Regions from separate parts of the Thiorhodovibrio winogradskyi genome, predicted to be linked through region 2. Evidence: predicted binding sites of a transcription regulator. Region 2 holds the regulator's gene; each other region holds the start of a gene.
The links. The regulator sigma-54, encoded in region 2, starts transcription at its own class of promoters, with help from an activator protein. The targets are predictions, from matches to a motif close to TGGCANGNTNCNTGCTT.
Positions count from the first base shown of each region.

Region 1: the regulator sigma-54 is predicted to act here: its motif matches at 1,535-1,551, upstream of Thiowin_RS11920 (DUF4168 domain-containing protein).
Region 3: the regulator sigma-54 is predicted to act here: its motif matches at 2,605-2,621, upstream of rsxA (electron transport complex subunit RsxA).
Region 4: the regulator sigma-54 is predicted to act here: its motif matches at 2,359-2,375, upstream of Thiowin_RS05090 (PEP-CTERM sorting domain-containing protein).

Region 1 covers NZ_CP121472.1:2,681,199-2,686,263, forward strand. The annotation lists gene Thiowin_RS11910 (ATP-binding protein) at 1-15, shown strand, start outside; gene Thiowin_RS11915 (sigma-54-dependent transcriptional regulator) at 12-1,415, shown strand; gene Thiowin_RS11920 (DUF4168 domain-containing protein) at 1,598-2,017, shown strand; gene Thiowin_RS11925 (BON domain-containing protein) at 2,113-2,904, shown strand; gene Thiowin_RS11930 (hypothetical protein) at 2,956-3,453, opposite strand; gene Thiowin_RS11935 (cysteine desulfurase family protein) at 3,465-4,616, opposite strand; gene Thiowin_RS11940 (trans-sulfuration enzyme family protein) at 4,623-5,065, opposite strand, start outside.
Region 2 covers NZ_CP121472.1:291,075-296,139, forward strand. The annotation lists gene lptC (LPS export ABC transporter periplasmic protein LptC) at 1-60, shown strand, start outside; gene lptA (lipopolysaccharide transport periplasmic protein LptA) at 82-642, shown strand; gene lptB (LPS export ABC transporter ATP-binding protein) at 639-1,391, shown strand; gene Thiowin_RS01515 (RNA polymerase factor sigma-54) at 1,650-3,179, shown strand; gene hpf (ribosome hibernation-promoting factor, HPF/YfiA family) at 3,289-3,654, shown strand; gene Thiowin_RS01525 (PTS sugar transporter subunit IIA) at 3,773-4,294, shown strand; gene hprK (HPr(Ser) kinase/phosphatase) at 4,291-5,065, shown strand, end outside.
Region 3 covers NZ_CP121472.1:1,043,866-1,048,930, forward strand. The annotation lists gene nifA (nif-specific transcriptional activator NifA) at 1-369, opposite strand, end outside; gene nifL (nitrogen fixation negative regulator NifL) at 430-2,028, opposite strand; gene rsxA (electron transport complex subunit RsxA) at 2,688-3,263, shown strand; gene rsxB (electron transport complex subunit RsxB) at 3,308-3,910, shown strand; gene rsxC (electron transport complex subunit RsxC) at 3,910-5,065, shown strand, end outside.
Region 4 covers NZ_CP121472.1:1,131,744-1,136,808, reverse strand. The annotation lists gene Thiowin_RS05095 (efflux RND transporter permease subunit) at 1-1,925, shown strand, start outside; gene Thiowin_RS05090 (PEP-CTERM sorting domain-containing protein) at 2,416-3,351, shown strand; gene Thiowin_RS05085 (ThiF family adenylyltransferase) at 3,463-4,329, opposite strand.

The sequences.
Region 1 (5,065 bases), 2.4 Mb from region 2:
GAGACTTCCGGATGACAAACGCCGAGACAGCCGCCAACAACACCGGTCAGGTCGCCAGCATCCTGGTGGTCGAGGACGATCACGGCTACCGCCAACTGCTGATCGACGAGCTGGCGGACGCGGGCTATCGCGCGCTGGGCGTGGCCGATGCCGAGGCCGCTCGCGCCGTCCTGACGTCCGCGTCCTTTGCCCTGGTGCTGTGCGATCTGCGCCTGCCCGGCGCCGATGGCCTGGCGGTGTTGCAGGCCAGTCGCGCCTGTCGACCCCAGCCCGGGTTCATCATGGTGACCGGCTTTGGCACCATCGACCAAGCCGTCGCGGCGCTCAAGGCCGGGGCTGACGACTTTCTCACCAAGCCATTGGATTTGGAACATCTGCGCCTGACGGTGGCGCGGGTGCTCGATCGGCGCCAATTACAGGTGGAAGTGGCGCGCTATCGGGAGCTGCTGGGGGCGCGGGACTTCCACGGCATGCTCGGCAAAAGTCCCGCCATGCTGAAGCTCTTTGAGCTGATCCGCCGCATCGCGCCGTCGCACAGCAGCGTGCTCATCACCGGCGAGTCCGGCACCGGAAAGGAACTGGTTGCGCGCGCCCTGCATCAAGAGAGTACGCGCGCCGAGGCGCCTTTCGTGGCGCTCAATTGCGCCGGCATTCCCGAAACCCTGCTGGAATCCGAATTGTTCGGCCATGCCGCCGGCGCCTTCAGCGGCGCGCGCGCGGGGCGGCGCGGGCTGTTTTTGGAAGCCGACGGCGGCACGCTGTTTCTCGATGAAATCGCCGAGATGCCACCGGCCATGCAGACCAAACTGCTGCGCCTGCTGCAAGACGGCCAAGTGCGCCCGGTCGGCGCCAATCAGGAAATCGCCGCCGATGTGCGCATTCTCGCCGCCACCCACCAGAACCCGAGCGAGCGTATTGCCGCTGGCGAGCTACGCCAGGATCTGTTCTACCGGCTGGAGACCTTTCGCCTGCATGTCCCGCCGCTGCGCGAACGCGGCGAGGACATCGCTCATCTCTTGCGCCATTTCCTCGGCCTGCATGCGCGCGCCGGCACGGCGCCTGAGTTCGCGCCCGAGGCCTGGCGCGCGCTGCTCGACTACGCCTTTCCCGGCAATGTGCGCGAGCTGGGCAGTCTGGTCGAGCGCCTGGTCACCCTGGCCGCCGGCGCGCGGATTGAATTCCATGACCTGCCCGAGCGCGTGCGCCAGGCGTCACCGACCGCGGCGGATGCCACATCGCCCGCGGCAGGCGCCCGAGAGGAAGACTGGCGCACCCTTGCCGAGGTCGAGGCCAGCCATATTCGCGCGGTACTCGACTGGACCGGCGGTAACAAGCAGCGGGCCGCGCGCATTCTGGGTATCGGGCGCAAGACGCTCTATCGCAAACTCGGTGAACGGGGTCCGGATGACCCGTAGCGGAATGCCCCATGTGTCGAAATGATCCGCTTTGGGCGCTGGATGGGACCGCCGGGGAGGCGGCAAAATTGATCCTAGTGGTCTGTTATAAAAAGACAAATCATGCCGTCTTGGCAGTTTGGCACGATCCCTGATTGTCTTGGGGCACCTTTCGCCAAACTGACCTATAAGGAGGTCTTATCATGACACTGACCAAAACCAATACCCTGACCGCCACCGCTCTGCTCGCCGCCGGACTCCTGAGTGCCGGACCGGTGCTGGCGCAATCCATGGGGGGCGGAGGAGCAACCGGCGGCGGCCAACCCCAGGGCAGTTACTCCTCGCAGGGCGCACAGCAAGTCGAGGTTGACGACGGGACCCTGGCGACCTTTGCCGAAGCCTTTCAGAATGTGCAGGAGCTCAATCAGGAGCTGACCGAGGAGATGTCCACGGCCAAATCCACCGAGGCCGCCCAGAGCATGCAGCAAGAGGCCCAGGAAGCCATGGTCAAGGCAGTCGAGAACAGCGGCATTTCCATTGCTGACTACAACGAGATCGCTTCCGGCATGCGCTACGATCCGGTGCTCGCGGAGCGGGTGAAGGAAGCCGTCGGCGATCTTTAATGCCTTGAGCGCGGCGCGGCGTCAGCGTGACGCCGCGCGTTCGCGGTCAAACCATTGGACACTGAAATCGACTGTCGTCTATCGAGGTAATCGCGGTGTTGCAAACCCTTGCTACTCTGACCCTCTTCAGTCTCTCCGTTGTCACCGCCACTGCTGCCGAAACGCCCGATGTGCGCGCCGCGCAGGCGCAGATGTTAATGCGGATCAACCCCTTGCTCGACGGATACGAGATTCGGATCATTCCCTTCCCCAACAAGTGGCATCTGGAAGGCGCGGTCTCCAACGCCATTGAGGCCGACCTGGCGCGCGAATTGGCCGAGTTGATGGCGAGCGCTGATACAGAGATCGTCATGGAGCTCGAACTGGACGCACCCATGGCGGCAGCATCCGGCCAACTGATTGGCGAGCTGCGTGATCGCACCACAAAGGCACGCCTGCGTCAGCGTCTGCGCTGGCAGACCCGCAATCAGCCGCTGGATGTGAAGATGGAGGTCGAAAAAGGCGTCGTGCGCTTGCACGGTCAGGTCGGCAACGCCGCGACCAAGGATCGGCTCGCCGCCATGGCCGCCAGCACCTTGGGGGTCGATGAAGTCTTCAACTACATCAGCGTCGACCCGGCGCTTATCCCCAAGGAGCGCGAAGCCGAGGAGCGCGCCAAGGCGGAAGAAAACGCGGATGACTGGATCGCGCCCCGCCTGCTGCGCCTATTGGCCTCGGACACCAGAGTCAATGCGCGCGCCATCGACATGGCGGTCGAAAGCGGGCGGGTTATTCTCAGCGGCTCGGTCAGCTCTGTGGCCGAGCGCAATGTCGCCGAGAGCCTGGCCGAGTACATACCAGGCGTGCGGGAGGTCGACTCGCACCTGGTGATTGAGCGCCAGCTTTGAAATGTTGTGAATGTTTGGCGTCATGATGCCAAGCGGTCGGCCAAGATCAAGTCATCTGAGTGTATCTTCTCCCATCAGTCGGCGGTCTCGATCAGCCAACCCATGCCCCAGACATTCCCCCAAGGCCGCGCGGCTGCGCTGGGCGAGAAACTCAGGTGATAATCGCCGTTGCGCAAACAGCAGATTCTGCTCGGCCGTGCGATCCAGATAGAGCAGATCCGCTGCTTCGGGCGCGAAGGGCCGGCGGCTGACACGGGCAATGCGCCCGAGGTTGACCCCGCGACCGTCATCAAGCAGCAGCAGATGCGGCGCCAGCCCGCGCGCCGGATCGGGGCGCGGGAAGTCGATGACGCCGAGCAGTTCATAGGGCTGCCCACTGAGATGCACGCCAAGCTGCACCGGGCTCTCGATGAGTTCGACCAGATAGATGGTCTCGCCGAGTGCCGCGCGCAGGCGTTCGACCTGTTGGTGATACGCAGGCGAGGGCCACAGGCCACTATCCTGCGGGTTCTCGCCGCTCGTATCGGGTTCGGGAGGTTCAGCGCGCATGGCGACCGCCTCTATTGGCCCGCCGTCACAGACTGCCGCCAGGCGTTGATCAGCACATCGGCGGCGCGCTCCAGTTCGGCATCGCTGGTTTCGGCGCCCAGGCTCAGACGCACCGTCGCGTGCGCCTGCTCGGGGGGGCGGCCCATGGCGGCGAGCACGCTGCTGACGGCATCGGCGCCGGCATGACAGGCCGCGCCCAGAGAGGCGGCGATCTCCGGAGCATCTGCCAGCAGGTCGTGCCCGGTGACGGCGGGAAAGGCCAGGCTCAGGGTGTTGGGCAGACGCGCCTCGGGATGGCCGTTGAGCACTAACCCAGGAATAGCCGCCTCAAGTGCCCGGTGCAGCCCATCGCGCTGGCGCTTAAGCCGCGCGCTCAGTGTTGGCAGGCGGGCTTGCGCCAGCGCGGCCGCCGCGCCCAGGGCGACGATGTAGGCGACATTCTCGGTGCCGGGGCGGAGGCCCTGCTCCTGACCGGCGCCGAACAGCAGGGGTTGCAGCGGGGCGCCGGCGCGACGGTAGAGTGCGCCGATGCCCTTGGGCGCGTGGAATTTATGCCCGGCCAGGGTGAGCAAATCGACACCGAGGGCGTTGACATCAATCGGGATCTTGCCCGCTGATTGCGCTGCGTCGCAGTGAAAGAGCGCGCCGCTCTGGTGGGCGAGTGCCGCCAGTTCCCGAATGGGTTGGATCGTACCGACCTCGTTGTTGGCGTGCATCACCGACACCAGCCGGGTATCCGGGCGCAGCGCGGCTTGGAGATCGGCGGGGTTGACCTGGCCACTGGCATCGACCCGCAGCCAGCTCAGTGTCCAACCCTGGGTTTCCAGATAGTCAAGCGGCGCGCTCACCGCCGGATGCTCGACGGCGCTGGCGATCAGATGCCGGCCGCGCCCGGTCTGCGCCAGCGCCCGCGCCGCGCCCAGCAGCGCTAGGTTGTTGGCCTCGGTGGCCGAGGCGGTGAAGAGGATGTTTTCGGGTTGCGCGCCAATCAGACTCGCCACCTGCGTGCGTGCCTGGTCAACCGCCGCGCGCGCGGCCCGCCCAAGCGGATGATCGCTGGCCGGATTGCCAAAGCCCGCGCCCAACCAGGGGAGCATGGCGTCGAGCACATCGGAGGCGACCGGGGTGGTGGCGTTGTGGTCGAGATAAATCAGTGCCGACATGAGCACTCAGCCCAACGCCTGGTTCAGATCGGCGATCAGATCCTCGGGCTCTTCCAGTCCCACCGACAGGCGCAGCATGCTGTCGGTGATACCGCGTCGGGTGCGCTCGGCAGGCGGCAGGCCGTGGTGGGTGGTGGTGCAGGGTTGGGTGACCAGGCTTTCCACGCCGCCGAGCGAGGGCGCCAGGGCGAACAGGCGCAAGCGGTCGGCGACCTGACTCGCCGCCGCGCCGTCGCCTTTGATCTCCAGCGTCAACATGCCGCCAAAGCCCTGCATCTGCCGCGCCGCCAGAGCGTGACCGGGATGCGCGGGCAGCCCGGGATAGCGCACCCGCGCCACTCGGGGATGCGCGGCCATGGCCTCGGCAATCCGCTGGGCGCTGGCGTTTTGGGTGCGCACCCGCGCGACCAGGGTGCGCAGGCTGCGGGCGAGCAGCGCGGCGGTCTCGG
Region 2 (5,065 bases):
AGTGAGACACCAGCGCCTCCGCGGCCGCCGGCAACCTCTGCCGACCGTCGTCTGGACTGATTCATCGCCACCATAAGACCCATGCTTTCTCCCAGCCCCAATGTTTCTGATCCCGGCGTTTCCAATCCCGGTTTCCGCGGCGCCCTTTCCTTGCGACCCGCCCTGGCGCTACTGTGCCTGATTGTCTTGACTACCACGCCCACACTCGCGCTTGACAGCGATCAGGAACAGCCGCTGTTCATTGAGGCGGACGCGGCTGAATTTGACGAAAACACCTCCCAAAGCTGGTACATCGGCAACGTCGATATCCAACAGGGCAGCCTGCGCATTCTTGCCGACCGGGTCGAGGTCCAGCATCGCGCAAACCGCCAGCCACGCATCATCATTGCCACGGGCAATCCGGCACGTTACCGACAAATGCCCGAGGGGGAGACCGAACCAGTGCTGGGGCAATCCCAGCGCATGGAATACGACGCTGACAGCGACGTGCTGACCCTGATCGACCGCGCCGTGCTGATTCAGGGCGAGGATCGCTTTGCCAATGACCGCATCGTCTATAACCGAACAAGCGCGCGCGTCACCGCCGGAACTAGCGCCCAGGGCGTGGAGCGCGTCAAGATCACCATCACGCCAAAGGAATGACTGCCGCCCCCCGCACTCAGGACACTCTGGCGCTGCAGGCCAAAGGTCTGGCAAAGAGCTATCGCCGTCGCCGGGTGGTCGATGGTGTCGATATTGCCGTGAGCGCCGGCGAGGTGGTCGGTTTGCTTGGTCCCAATGGCGCCGGCAAGACTACCAGCTTCTACATGATCGTCGGCCTGGTAGGCGCCGATGCCGGACGCATTCTGCTCGCTGGCGAGGATGTGACCCTCGCGCCCATGCACGCGCGCGCCCGCCGCGGCCTGAGCTATCTGGCCCAGGAACCATCGGTATTTCGCAAACTGAGTGCCGCGGACAACCTGATGGCGGTGCTCGAAACCCGCCCTGACCTCAACGACAACCAGCGCCGCCAGTCTTGCGAGGCGTTGCTCGATGAGCTTGGCATCGCGCACATTGCCCAATCCCTCGCCCTCAGTCTGTCGGGGGGCGAGCGCCGGCGACTGGAAATTGCCCGCGCTCTTGCCGTCGAGCCAAAAATCATGTTGCTCGACGAGCCCTTTGCCGGTGTTGACCCCATTGCCGTGGTCGATATCAAAAACATCATCACCCATCTGCGCAAGCGCGGCATCGGCGTGCTGGTGACCGACCACAATGTGCGGGAAACGCTCGACATCTGCGATCGCGCCTACATCATCAACGACGGCCAGGTGATTGCCGAGGGCGCGCCCTCGGTTTTGCTCGACAATACCCAGGTACGCGCCGTCTATCTTGGCGAGCATTTTCGGCTGTGATCAGCTCCTGGACCCATCAAATTGCGCTCCATGACGGGCACGATTTGTTCTCTAGCGCTCTTTTCTCTGACATTCAGACACCAGGACCGAGCCCCCGACTTTGCATCGAGTTGGCCAAGATCAGCTACAATCAAAATTGCCCCATGCAATTTACATTCGCCATTCCAACATTGCCATCCATGCCCATCCCGTCGAAGTTCCGCTGCCGGCCACCTTGTCCGTCACCTTGCCTGCCCGCTGTCAGTTGAAGCCCTCGCGATGAAGCAAAGCATTCAACTGCGCCTCGGCCAGCAGCTGACGATGACGCCGCAGCTGCAGCAGGCCATCAGGCTCCTGCAGCTCTCGACCCTGGATCTCCAGCAGGAAATCCAACAGGCGCTCGAGTCCAACCTGATGCTCGAGAACGCCGATGACGACCTGCCGGAACCAGGCACTCGGGAAGATCGCCGCAACCAGGACGAGGCCAGCGCCCTGCGTCTCGAGGAGGCCAGGCTCGATGGTTCGCTGCGCCCGGAGCGCGAGGACATGCCCAACGAGCTGCCCACCGACAGCGAATGGACGGATACCTTTGCCGATACCGCGGCCGATTCCCTTGCCGATACCTTCGATTCCATGCCAAGCAGCGGTGCTCAAGCCAGCGCCCAATCCGGCTCCCAGTCCGGCGATGGCAATGATTTTGACCTCTTCGCCCAGCGCTCGCGCCCGCAAACCCTTCACGATCATATCGCCTGGCAGCTCAATCTGACCCGTTTCGGCGCCCGCGACCAGGCCGTGGCCGAGGCGCTGATCGATGCCATCGACGCCGACGGCTACCTGCGCCTGGATCTGAGCGAACTGCCGGAGATTCTCAATGACCCGGAACTCGAGCAGGACGAGATCGAGGCGGTGCTGCATCGCATTCAGAGCTTCGACCCGCCAGGGCTAGCGGCGCGCGATCTGCGCGAATGCCTGATCCTGCAACTGCGCCAGCTGGCCGATAACCAGCCTCGACGCGACCATGCGCTGCGCATCTGCGAGCACCATTTCGACGCCCTTGCGCGCAATGATCTGGACGCCATGCGCCGCGGCACCAAGCTCGACGATGACGCCTTGGGCCAGGCACTGACGCTGATCCGCTCCCTGAATCCGCGCCCAGGCTCGGCCGTGACCGAGGTGCAACCGGAGTACATCAAGCCCGATGTGCTGGTGCGCCGCCGCCACGGCCGCTGGAGGGTGGAGCTCAATCCGGACAGCACACCGCGCATCCGCGTGAACGAGAGCTACAGACAGCTCATTCGGCGTGCCGACAAGGCCGAGGACAATCAATGCCTGAAATCCCATCTGCAGGAAGCGCAGTGGTTTATCAAGAGCCTGCTCAGCCGCAATGACACCGTCCTGCGCGTGGCAACTAAAATCGTCGAGCTGCAGCAAGACTTTTTCGATTTTGGCGAAGAGGCCATGCGCCCGTTGGTGCTGCGCGACATCGCCGAGTCGTTGGAGCTGCATGAATCCACCGTCTCGCGCGTGACCACGCAAAAGTACATGCACACCCCCAGGGGAACTTTCGAGTTTAAATATTTCTTCTCGAGTCACGTCAACACGACTTCAGGGGGCGAGTGTTCATCGACTGCCATCCGCGCCTTTATCCGCAAGTTGGTCGCCGCGGAGACGGCCAACAAACCACTGAGTGACAATAAAATCGCCGAGATCCTGTCGGATCAGGGCATTAAGGTGGCACGACGAACAGTCGCCAAATACCGCGAAGCCATGGGCATCCCGCCCTCGAACGAGCGCAAGCGGCTCGCATGACAGTCGGGTTTTCATCTTCCGGCCCTTTTGTGGTCAAATCCCACCCTGTTATTGCATCGGCCATTGCATCGGCTTTTCGCCGCGTTCGACCATCCAGGAGTCATCACCTATGCAAATCAAGCTCACGGGGCATCATGTCGACATTACCGAACCACTCAAGGACTATGTCGATAATAAATTTTCCCGCCTCGAGCGCCACTTTGACCATGTCATCAATGCCAACGTCATCCTGAGCGTCGAGAAGCTTCGCCAGAAGGCAGAAGCCACGCTGCTCGTCAATGGCGCCAATGTCCATGCCGATGCCACGCACGAGGATATGTACGCCGCCATCGATGGGCTCATCGACAAACTCGACCGCCAGGTACTCAAGCACAAGGAAAAGCGCCAAAGTCATCGCGCGCCCGGGGCCAAGGCGGCTAGCGCCGAACTGGCCGCCACCGACGAGGCGGCAGCGGATGCGCTCGAGGAGGACTGAGGTCAAAGGCGGCGCCTGCCCCCCCTGTCCTATCACCTGTCCTATCAAGCGTCCTATCAAGTGTCCCACCACAAGCGGACCGACATCATTCACTGATGACCAGGTACCGGAGCCGGTCATGCCGGCTCCGGTTTTTCTTTACTCCACCGGAGAGCCAGCGCACATGTTTCCCCCGCAACTCATCGTCGAGCACCGAGTGCTCGCCGGGGCCAGCATCAGCAGCAAAAAGCGGCTGCTGGAAACCCTGGCCGAGCTGCTGGTCGCCGAGCAGCCCCAGCTCAGCCGCGAGGCAGTGTTTGATCGCCTGCTCGAGCGCGAACGCCTCGGCAGCACCGGCCTCGGTCATGGCGTGGCGCTACCCCATGCACGGGTGGCGGATATCACGGATTCCATTGGTGCCTTCATTCAGATGCGCGAGCCCGTCGCCTTCGATGCTATCGACGACCAACCCATTAATCTCGCCTTTGCGCTCCTGGTGCCCGAGAGTGCCAACGAGACCCATCTGCAACTGCTTGCCAATCTGGCGGAAATCTTCAATCAGGATCCACTTCGCCAGCGCTTACGCGCAGCCGAGGATCCACGAGCACTGCTCGAGATCCTCACCCAGGCGTCTCCGACACCAGCCCGCGGGGCCAGGTGAAAGCCCGCGACTCCCTGCAGCATCTGGTCGACAGCCTGAGCAAGCCGCTCAAGCTGCGCTGGCTACTTGAGCCTCCGCCAACGCCCATTCCTCTGTTCAATCCACCCTCGTCATCCATCCAGCGCCCATCATCGACCCGGTCATCTGCCCCATCATCCACTCAGCCTCCGCGTCAGCGTTTGGTGGGCTCCATGAACTGCATCCGCCCGAACCGGGTGCAAATTGTCGGTCCAGCCGAGTCCGATTACCTGAGCGATTTACACCCGGACGCCCGCGCCGACATGATGACGCGGGTCTTCACCGCACAACCCATCGCGGTCATTTTCTCCGACGGGCTGGAGCCCGACCCCGAATTCCGCGCCCGTGCCGAGCGGGAGCACACCCCTTTGCTGGGTTCGAGCCTGAACGACCAGGATCTTGTGGAGCACTTGCAGCATGTGCTGACTCATGCCTTTGCCGAGCGCATCACCCTGCATGGTGTTTTTCTCGAGGTTCTCGGCATGGGTGTGCTCCTGGTCGGTGACCCCGGCATCGGCAAGAGCGAACTGGCGCTCGAACTCATCGCGCGCGGACACCGACTCATCGCCGATGACGCACCTGAATTTGCCCGGGTCGCACCCGAGATCATCGAGGGCCACTGCCCGCCCGTGCTGCGTGATTTTCTTGAAGTACGCGGCCTTGGTGTGCTTAATATTCGCGCCATGTTCGGCGAGAGCGCGGTGCGCGAGACAGACCGCCTAAAGCTGGTCATTCGCATGCGGGCTTACGACA
Region 3 (5,065 bases), 750 kb from region 2:
ATTTAAGCGATCAAGAAAGCGCGGTTCGTCGCCGACGCGCGGTAAAATCCAGGGCTCGTCGGCCTCGAGGATGTGTCCGATCACCCCCTCGCCGGGGCGATAGCGGATGGTCTCGAAGGGTTCGGCAACCTCGTCGTGGATGGCGCTTAGCATCAGCTCGCCGCTTTCCTCATCCATCAGGCAGACAATGCCGCGCTCCAGCCCGCCGCGTTCGTGCAGCGTCTTGAGCAGCGCGCGCAGGGTCTGGTGAAGGTCGAGCGAGCGACTCAGCACCCGGCTGACCTCGAACAGGGTCTCGAGCTGGGACTCGAGCTGCGTCAGGCGCGCGCGCTCGCCCGGCGCGCCAGTGTCAGCATCGGTCTGCTTCATGCTCTGCATCCTTGAGTGTCCGCCAGAGTTTCTGCCACAGTATTCACCACGATCGCGCTCTTACTCCTGTGAAGGGGTGTGACTTAGCACCAGCTTGACCCGGCAGCCATCGTCGAAGGCGTCGTCGATCTCAATGGTGCCACTATGTTGGTTGACGATTTCCTGCGCCAGCGCCAACCCCATGCCGGCGCGCCCGCGTCGGCGCCGCCAGCCGACGAAGAAGGGCTCGAACGCCTTGAGTCGGTCGGCGGCGGGCAAACCAGGGCCATTGTCCTGAATGATGACTTCGACCGAGCCGTCAAGCGCGCGCGTGGCCAGGCGCAGCTCGCGCTGGGCGCGGCGGCTCTCGTGCAAGGCTTGCAGGGCGTTGTCGATCAGGTATTTGAACAAAGAGCGCAACTGATTGCGATGCCCTGACAGCTCGGGTAGTTGCATCGCCGGCTGCCAGTCGATCACCACCCCGGCGGCCAGCAGGCGGTCGGTTTCGAGCTCCAAGACATGGCGCAGGAGTTCGTTGATATTGACCATGACACCGGCTTCGGGCGCCTCGCTCGGCAAGGCCGCGCGCAGGGTGGCCAGCGCCCGCTCGCTGGCGGTGCTGATCTGGCGCAGATGATCGATGAACAGGCCAAGCTCGCCGTCGCGATCACCGAACATGGTTGTGGCGGCGCGGATGAGATTCAGCGGCTGCTCGATCTGATAACTGGCCGCCGCCAAGGCCTCGCGCACCCCTTCGGATAATTGCTGCTCGGCCAGGCGCGCGCGCAGATGCTCGAGATGGGCGCGGTCGATCTCGCGCCGGCGCGCGGTCACCTCATTGGCCAGCAGCAGCAGCCGATGCTCGCCAGCCTCGGCGGCGCCAAAGTAGCCACGCACGCTGGCGTCGGATTCGTTCACCGCCACGCCGGAGCAGGAAAACCAGCGCGGCGCGCTGCTGCCAGGCGCTAGCAGGCTAATTTCAACATCCTTGAAGCCGTCGCCCTTGAGCACCCGCTCAAGCGGATCGAAGCCGGCCTGTTCAATCAATGCCTGCCGCAGCGCCCTGGCCGGTTCCTCGCCACGCAGATCGCCAAGGAGTTTTTTGTACTCCATGTTATCGAGCATGATCCGCCCCTCGGCATCGAGCAGGACCACTAGCACCGGGGCGGCATTGAGCACCGCCTCGCTGCGAATCTTTTGCGCGCGCAGATCGGCCTCCAGGCGATGCTCGCGCGTCACATCGCGGTGCATGCCGAGGAAAAAGCGAATGCGCCCGCCAGCATCGAGCACCGGGGAGATGATCAGCTCGGCCAGATAGTCGCCGCCATCGCGGGTGCGATTGACCAAAATACCCGTCCAGGTATTCTTGCTCTGGATGGTGCGCCACAGTTGCTGGTAGATGCTGCTAGGCGTGGCGTTGTTGGACAGGATCGACTGGTTGCGCCCGATGACTTGGTCACGATCATAGCCAGTGAGTTGCTCAAAGGCGGCATTGACATAAAGAATATCCGCCTTGTCGTCCGTGATGGAAATGGCCACGGGCGCCTGCTCGACGGTCTCGAAATACACCCGTGGCGGCAGGGGCGCGTCCGGATCACCCGCCATGAGCGTGAGCACGCGCAGCACCTCGGGCGGGGTGTCGGCTGGGGGCGCGGCGAGAAATCGCGCCAAGGCGTTCATAGCCTCGGTTTCTTCCGCGCTTGGCGGCCTGGTGCTTGCGCCAGCCCCCGTTCTGGAACCCGTATTGGCGCCTGGCGCGGCATCGGGCCCGACGGTCAGTCTGACATCGGCTCCGGTCCCGGGTCGGGCCTCTGCTTGGGCGAATCTTGATCCAGCCACGAGTAATTTCCTCCAGCATCTGTGCGCCTTGGCTGAGGCCAGTTGACCGGCGCCCCGTGACTAACCAAGTCGACCGACCGCTGTGTGACCCAGTGGGGAGCAAGCCGGCGCGCCGCGGCCAGCCTGCCTCTTTAGATGGCGACAGCATAAAGCAGAATTCGCGCCAGCGTCGATGTGCATCCTTCGCGAGCTGAAGAAGCGGCTGCCAGCCGCTTCGTAACGCGCCAGAACAAGAAGAACCAGAACCAGAACCAGAACTCGTTTAGGGCCCCGCGGCCTGGGAAGGCTTGAGGAAACGAACGCCTTGTCGGGAAGGCGACAAAGACAGCCCAGTCCTCCAGGCAACCTGTGGCATCCGCGACAAGCGCGCGCGTCGCAAACGCCGGCCAGCCGCTCGCGACAGGCGCCGGCGGCGATTGGCACCGGCCTTGCTTGCTCAGGCAGACCCGCTGCTTCGGCACGCCCGACAGAACACCACCGCTGCCTTGGTCCTGATTGCCATGTCCGATGCTCTACTCTTGATTCTCGGCACCGCGCTGGTCAATAACGTGGTCCTGGTCAAATTCCTGGGCTTGTGCCCCTTCATGGGCGTATCCAACAAGCTCGACAGTGCCCTGGGGATGGGACTGGCCACCACCTTTGTGCTCACTCTGGCCGGCGCCGCGAGCTGGCTGCTGGAACATTGGCTGCTGCAGCCGCTGAATCTGGAATTCCTGCGCATCCTGACCTTCATCCTGGCCATCGCCGCCGTGGTGCAGTTTACCGAAATGGCGGTGCGCAAAATGTCCCCGACGCTCTACCAGGTGCTGGGTATTTTTCTACCCCTGATCACCACCAACTGCGCGGTGCTCGGCGTGGCCCTGCTCAATGTCCAGGAAGCGCATGCTTTCGCTGAAAGCCTGCTCTACGGCTTCGGCTCGGCGCTCGGCTTCACCCTGGTCATGGTGCTCTTCGCCGGGCTGCGCGAGCGCCTCGCCCTGGCCCAGGTGCCGGATGCCTTCGCCGGCACCCCCATCGCCTTCGTGGTCGCGGGGCTGCTCTCTCTCGCCTTCATGGGCTTCGCCGGCTTAGCGTGAACCGCCAACAACCAGCCACTAGCCACTAGCCACTAGCCACTAGAATGATCAGCGCCATCCTCAGTCTTACCGCGCTTGGCCTAGCCCTGGGCACCCTGCTTGGCATTGCCGACCGCTTTCTGCGCGTGCGGGGCAATCCACTGGAGGCCGAGGTTGAAGCCCTGCTGCCGGGCTCCCAGTGCGGGCAGTGCGGTTATCCTGGTTGCACACCGGCCGCGGCCGCCATTGCCAGCGGCGAGGCAGCCGTGACCTGCTGCCCACCGGGCGGGCGCGCACTGGCCGAGGCGCTGGCCGAGAAGCTTGGCGTCTCGCTTGATGCATCGGCCGTGAGCGATGCCGAGCCCAGGGTCGCCTTCATTCATGAGCGGTCCTGCATCGGCTGCACCAAGTGCATGAAACGCTGCCCGACCGACGCCATCATGGGCGCCAAGGACATGATTCATGCCGTCTTCGCCGATGCCTGCACTGGCTGCGGGCTGTGCTTTGACGACTGCCCGACCGAGTGCATCGAAATGCGTCCTGTCGGCCACACACCTCAGAGCTGGTATTGGCCCTTGCCGGACCTTGGGCCGGGGGCTGGAACGAGCGCGGGCACGACACCGAGTCCAACCTCGACCGCGCTCATCATGCCGGAGGTCGCCGCCTAATGCGTCTATTCCGTATTCGTGGCGGCGTCCATCCCGATGACCGCAAGCAGCTGTCGGCCGAACGCCCCATCGAGCCTCTGCCCTTGCCGTCGCTGCTGCACATCCCCTTGCAACAGCATATCGGTGCCGCGGCCAACCCCGTGGTCGAGCGCCGTCAGCGAGTCGCCAAGGGCGAGTTGATCGCGCGCGCCCAGGGGCCGGTCTCCGCGCCCATTCATGCACCCACCTCGGGACGCATCGCCGGCATTGGGCTGTATCCGGCCAATCATCCCTCGGGTTTGTCGGTGCGCACCATTTCCTTGCAACCCGATGGCGAGGACCGCTGGGCCGATGGCATCGAGGGCGCGGGGGACCCCTTCGCGCTCGAGCCAGCGGAGATTGCCAAGCGTGTGGCCGCCGCCGGCGTGGTCGGCCTGGGCGGCGCGACCTTTCCGGCGGCGGTGAAACTCAATCTACGCAATCGCTATGAATTAAATACCCTGGTCATCAATGGCGCCGAGTGCGAGCCCTATCTGACCTGCGATGATCGGCTGATGCGCGAGCAGGCCGCCGCCGTACTCGATGGCGCGCGCATCATGGCCCATGTACTGGGGGTGACACGGATCATTGTCGCCATTGAGAACAACAAACCCCAAGCCCAGCAGGCGATGCTGCAAGCGGCCGCCGAAAGGGCTGGGGCTGTGCCTGGGCCTGCCGGCGCCGGACATGACGGCGGACAGCATGGCGGGCAGGCCAGCATTGAGGTCATCGGCTTGCCCATGCACTACCCCATGGGCTCGGAGAAGCATCTGGTGCAGACCCTGACCGGGCAGGAGACCCCGGCACGCGGGCTGACAGCGGACATTGGCGTGGTGGTGCATAACCCGGCCACGGCCTTTGCCGTGCACCAGGCGCTGCGCGAGGGGCGCCCGCTGATTGATCGCGTCGTCACCATCAGCGGCGGCGCCATCAAGAACCCGCGCAACCTGCGCGTGCCCATTGGCACCCGTATCGAGACGCTGCTCGAGGCCAGCGGCGGCTTTGTCGAGCATCCGGCGCGACTGTTGAGCGGCGGTCCCATGATGGGGCAGGTCATCCCCAGCCAACGCGCACCTGTCATCAAGGGCACCAATGGCATCCTGGCACTGACCGAGGTCGAGACCCGGGTGCGCGAGC
Region 4 (5,065 bases), 840 kb from region 2:
TCGATCAAGCCCAGGCGGATCAGCTCGATAATCCAAGGGAGCGCCGCGCGCGGGTGCTCGGCGACCGCTTCGCCGGCGGCATGCTCGCTAGCGAGGACGGCCAGGCCCTGGCCTTGGTGGTGCGCCCGCGCGCGCTAAACAACAGCCTGGAGCGGTTGGAGCTGGAAAACACCCTGCGCGCCGCCATCAGCGCCCACCAGCTTGATGATCATCTCACCGCCGTCGCCGGCCAGATCGCCCTGGATGTGGCGCAACTGCGCGCCATGATTCACGACACCCTGGTGCTGGTGCCCGCGACCCTGGGGTTTGGGTTGCTCATCATCTGGCTGATGTTTCGCCGCTGGCTGGCGGTGGCGGTCAGCGCCCTGGTGATTGCCGCCGTGGTCAATGTCAGCGTGGCGCTGCTGATTCTTGCGGGTAAACCCTACACCCTGATTTCCGCCATTCTGCCGCCGCTGATGTCCGCGCTCACCGTGGCGGCCTTGATTCATTGGCTCAACGCGGTGGCGCTCGCCGCGCGCCAGGGCCTGAGCGGGCCAGAGCGCGCCGCGCGCGCCGCCCATCAGGTCGGCAAGCCGATTCTGTTCGTGGCGCTGACCACTGGTGTGGGGCTGCTGTCGCTCAGCTTCAGCTCCATTCAGCCCATCGCTGCTTTCGGACAAGTGGCCGCCGCCGGCATGCTGGCCCAGGCTGCCATTATGATCTGGCTGGTCCCGCCCATTTTCGCCCGCTGGGATCGCGGCGCCTGGAGCCACCGTCGCCGGGGTGTCTCCTGGATTGACCAGAGTGTGCGCGCGCTGCGTCGCCAAGGCATGCGCCGCCCCCTTTGGGTGCTGGGACTCTCCGCCGTCCTGCTGGGCATCGGCCTGCCGCAAATCGCGCGCATTCAGACCGAGACCGATCTGCTGCGCTTTTTCCCACCCGCGCATCCCATCACCCAATCGACCGAGCGCATCGGCGAGCGGTTGGTTGGCGTCACCGCGCTGGAACTCGTCTTTCAGGCCAAGGGGCAGCGCGATGCCTTCAAGCAGCCCGAGGCGCTGCGATCCATCCAACGCACGCAGCAGTGGCTGGAGGCGCAACCAGAGGTGGATCGCGCCCTGTCGCTGGTGGATTTTATCGAGGAGATGCACCTGAGCTTCCATGGGGGAGACCCCGCCTACCGCGCGCTGCCGGACAGCCAGAACCTGATTACCCAGTACCTGCTGGTCTATGACGGGACCGATCTTTACGAGCTGGTCAACCGCGAGTTCGACCAAAGCCGCCTGGTGCTCAATCTCAACGTGCGCGGCGCCCGCGCCATTAACGATCTGATCGCGCGCATCGACAACCAGCTCGCCGACCAGAATCTCGGCGACCTGCGGGTACGCGTCGCCGGCTTTGGGCGCCTGTTCGCCGACCAGGAGCAACTGCTGATTCAGGGCCAAGTACGCGGTTTGGCCGCCGCCGTGCTGCTGATCGCGCTGCTGATGCTCATCCTGTGGCGCTCCCCGGTGCAGATGCTGGTCAGCATGATCCCCAACCTGGCCCCCATCGCGCTCATCTTCATCATCATGGGGCTGCTCGGTGTCTGGCTCGACATGGCCACCGCCATGATCGCCAGCGTCACCGTGGGCATCGCGGTCGACGATACCATCCATCTGATGCACAACTACCGCCACCGCCTGGCCGCCGGCAGCGCGCCCGTCTGGGCGCTGGCCCGCGCCTACCAGCAAACCGGGCGCGCCATCGTCGTGACCACGCTCATCCTGGGCGGACAGTTCCTGCTCATTGGCACCTCCGCCTTCAACCCCACCGCCGCCTTTGGCCTGCTCACCGCCGTCGGACTGGTCGCCGCGCTCTTCTTCGACCTTCTGGTGCTGCCGGCGCTGCTGCTTCTGACAACCCGGCGCCGGAAACCAAGGCCCCAACGCCAAGCCGAGTGACGCCAGCGCCGCCCGCTGGCCGGGGCAAAAGGCCAGCGGCTGGCGCGACTGTCAGCTTTTTTTACACCTGGCTTTTTGGCCCTTGGCGACATCCTGTTAAGTGTCTTCTTTATTCATAAAAACAGGTAGTTAAGTGATTTTTTCGGCCCTTTTCCCGTGCTGTGCGGCGCCTGTTTTGACCTTGATTGGGCCGTTTTGAGCCTGTTTTTCCGCTCAAATCGCGTCCACGGGTGTCAGGTTTTTTTACAGCTGGGCCATGCTGGCGTTTTCAAAAATAATGCGATAATAATCAGAGCCTTGAGAAGGTTTTTCGCCGTTAGCCCGCTTGTCATCAGGCTCTTCGGGGTGATTTTAGGCAAATCGAGTGTCAGCTTTTTTTACAGTCACGGCAGGGGGTGAAAAAAGAAGTCTTTTGAAACAATATGTTATAAGTTGGCATCTGGATTGCTTTAGAGATTTGCGTGGAGGGTTGGTGAGATCGGTCCTGTCCATGAACAAATTCAACTTACTGGGGAACAAAGAAATGAAATTGCACAAGAAGCATTTTGTGGGGTTTGCGCTGACGATGGCGGCTGCGCAGGCGGGTGCTACTCCATTTTTCGTCGATACCGACGGCACAGGGGTCGGGATTTCTGGAACCTTCGATGCAACGGTCTGTGCTACCTGCTCTGGCTTAAAGACGCAGATGGATTTCAGCTACAACTCTGAAACGACGATCACCCTGGACGACGCGAACCTGGTTGGTGACGCGATTACCACCATTGGCGGTCTTGGTGTAGATGGCTTTAATGACATCGGCTATGGCTATAACCGCATCAGCGGCTTTTTGCCCGGTAACGCTTCAGCTGGCTTCGTAAATGATTCCATTTTCTTTGATGTTTTTAGCGGCAGTTGGGGGTTGTCCTTTGACTTCGAACTCCAAGGGGAAATTACCGCCGCTTCTGGCAGTACAGTCGAGAGCTTGAAATACAACTCCGGCCTCATTGAGGTCTTTCTTGTCCGAGACGCCGATCCTCTTACTTCCGGCGGCGGCCTTGAATTCATCAATATCTTTGACATGACCGTGACCGGAAGCGACAACAGCAATAACCAAAACTTTATCGTAAACGGCTTTGTTTCCTTCAGCGGTGACGAAGACCCGCTTTTCCAAGACTTCTTCAATACCACAGGGGCCTCGTGTGCCGGATCTGGCAGTAGCTTCTATGACCTTGCAACCTGTGTGCCACCCGTTGAGGTGCGCTGGGTGCTTGACCAGAATCTTGACGACGAAGAAGTGACGTTCACTGCAGATCCGACGGTGGCAATGCTTTCGGGCAACCATAACGGGAGCATTAAGTTTGACGTACCCGAGCCAGCATCACTCGCATTGCTGGGCGCTGGCTTGCTGGGGTTTGGCGCTTTCGGTCGCAAAAAGGCCGCTGCGTAAATGCTTAATCCATGGGCTAACTGATTAGTCCGATATGGAAGGCGCCCTAAAAATTAGGGCGCCTTCTTTTTGCGTTGTTTTTTGGTGTAAAAAAACAGCTTATCCCGTCAGTCAATCAAGCAGGAGCCGCCGGATATACCAAAACATCAACCGCTGCATGGGGTGGCGATTGCCCCATGGCCGATAGGTTTTGATCAGCTTGTTGCGATAGGCATCAAAATGCAGCCCGTGCGGCACGCTGACCACATCACCACGCTGGAGCAGAAATTTCACCGCATTGGTACAAGCCACGCCAGCGGCCAACTCAATGCCAATGGCGGTGGAAGGCACCTTCTTCTTAAACAGATTTACCGAGCGGCGATCGACCAGATAATGCCGCTGCTGCATCGACGGCGATACGCCGACGATAAACTTTAAAATCTGATCCTCGAACGCAAAACCGTCCAGGCAGAAATACTGCTCAAAGCTCATGCCCTTGGGGTCGAAGGCAAGCATGGAGGTGCCCATTCCCATGGGCGCGGCGGTCACGGCGGGAATGCCGCGCTCATGACAGCGGGCGAATACCTTGCGGCGAATCTCCAGCGCGAACATATCCAGACTGTCCATGTACAAATCAACGCCGTCCAGAAAGTCATCGATATTCTCCAGGCTCAGTCCATTTGGCATCAGTGACAGTTGCACCTCCGGGTTGATGTCCCGCACCTGATTGGCCAGCACATCCAGCTTGGGCTTGCCCATGGTCGACTTCATCGCGCCCGCCTGCCGATTGATATTCGCCCACTCAAAGGTATCCAGATCTGTGATGGTGAACTGTCCCACCCCAAGCCGGGCAAGGGTCAGCAAATGGCTGCCGCCAACCCCGCCCAGGCCCCCAACAGCCACCCTGCAGCCGCGCAAACGCGCTTGCTCGGCTTCAGTAAACCACCCAATATTGCGCGAAAACGCAACCTCATAATCAAAGCGCTCTTGCTGAGACATTCCACACCTCTTTGTTAGCCGGCATTTCAAACAGCTCCCGCGCGTTCCGGTGAACCTTTACTGGGGAGTTTTTCGCGAGAGTTCTGGGAGTTCCGGGAACAGAAAACGAGCAAAAGGGGTCAGGATCGAATTAATTTTCGAGCCGCCCACCGGCTGCGGCACTTACCAAGCCCGGCACCCTTGACCCTGATGAAGAGCACGGACGCACAAACTCCCATCCAACCCCGCACCCGAGCCCTCGATGCGGGGTTTTTCATGTTTATCTCTGAGCATGAGCGGAGCCTGGGGCGCGGTTGCGCAGGTGTTTGCTCAGCCGGATGGCTTGAACTTGGGGTTGACTGCTTTTAGATTGTTGGCCCCGAGCTGGGCACCCGAGGGGGCGGAGGTTTAGGGGGAAAACCGGGACGGAAAACCGGGACAGACCACGTTTTTTTGTTGAGTTCCGGTGGCAGTTACTCCATGGTTTCGGCGCCGCCCTTCGGCGACCGCGCCATGCCAAACCGAGTTCTGGTGACAGTTTACTGAATCGAGCAGTTCCGGTGACAGTTTACTGAATTGATCTCGTTCATCTTGGCTTGTGCAATGGCAAGTTCCGGGTAATCAAAGGAATCAGGTTTGAATTATTTTTTGCTAAAATCTAGGCATGCAAAGACGCCCCGGTTGGGGGGCATGAGTGGCTCAGGGTGGTTGTTTAAAATCGCGTACAAAAACCCCACTCGCTGGCAGTGGTTTCCTT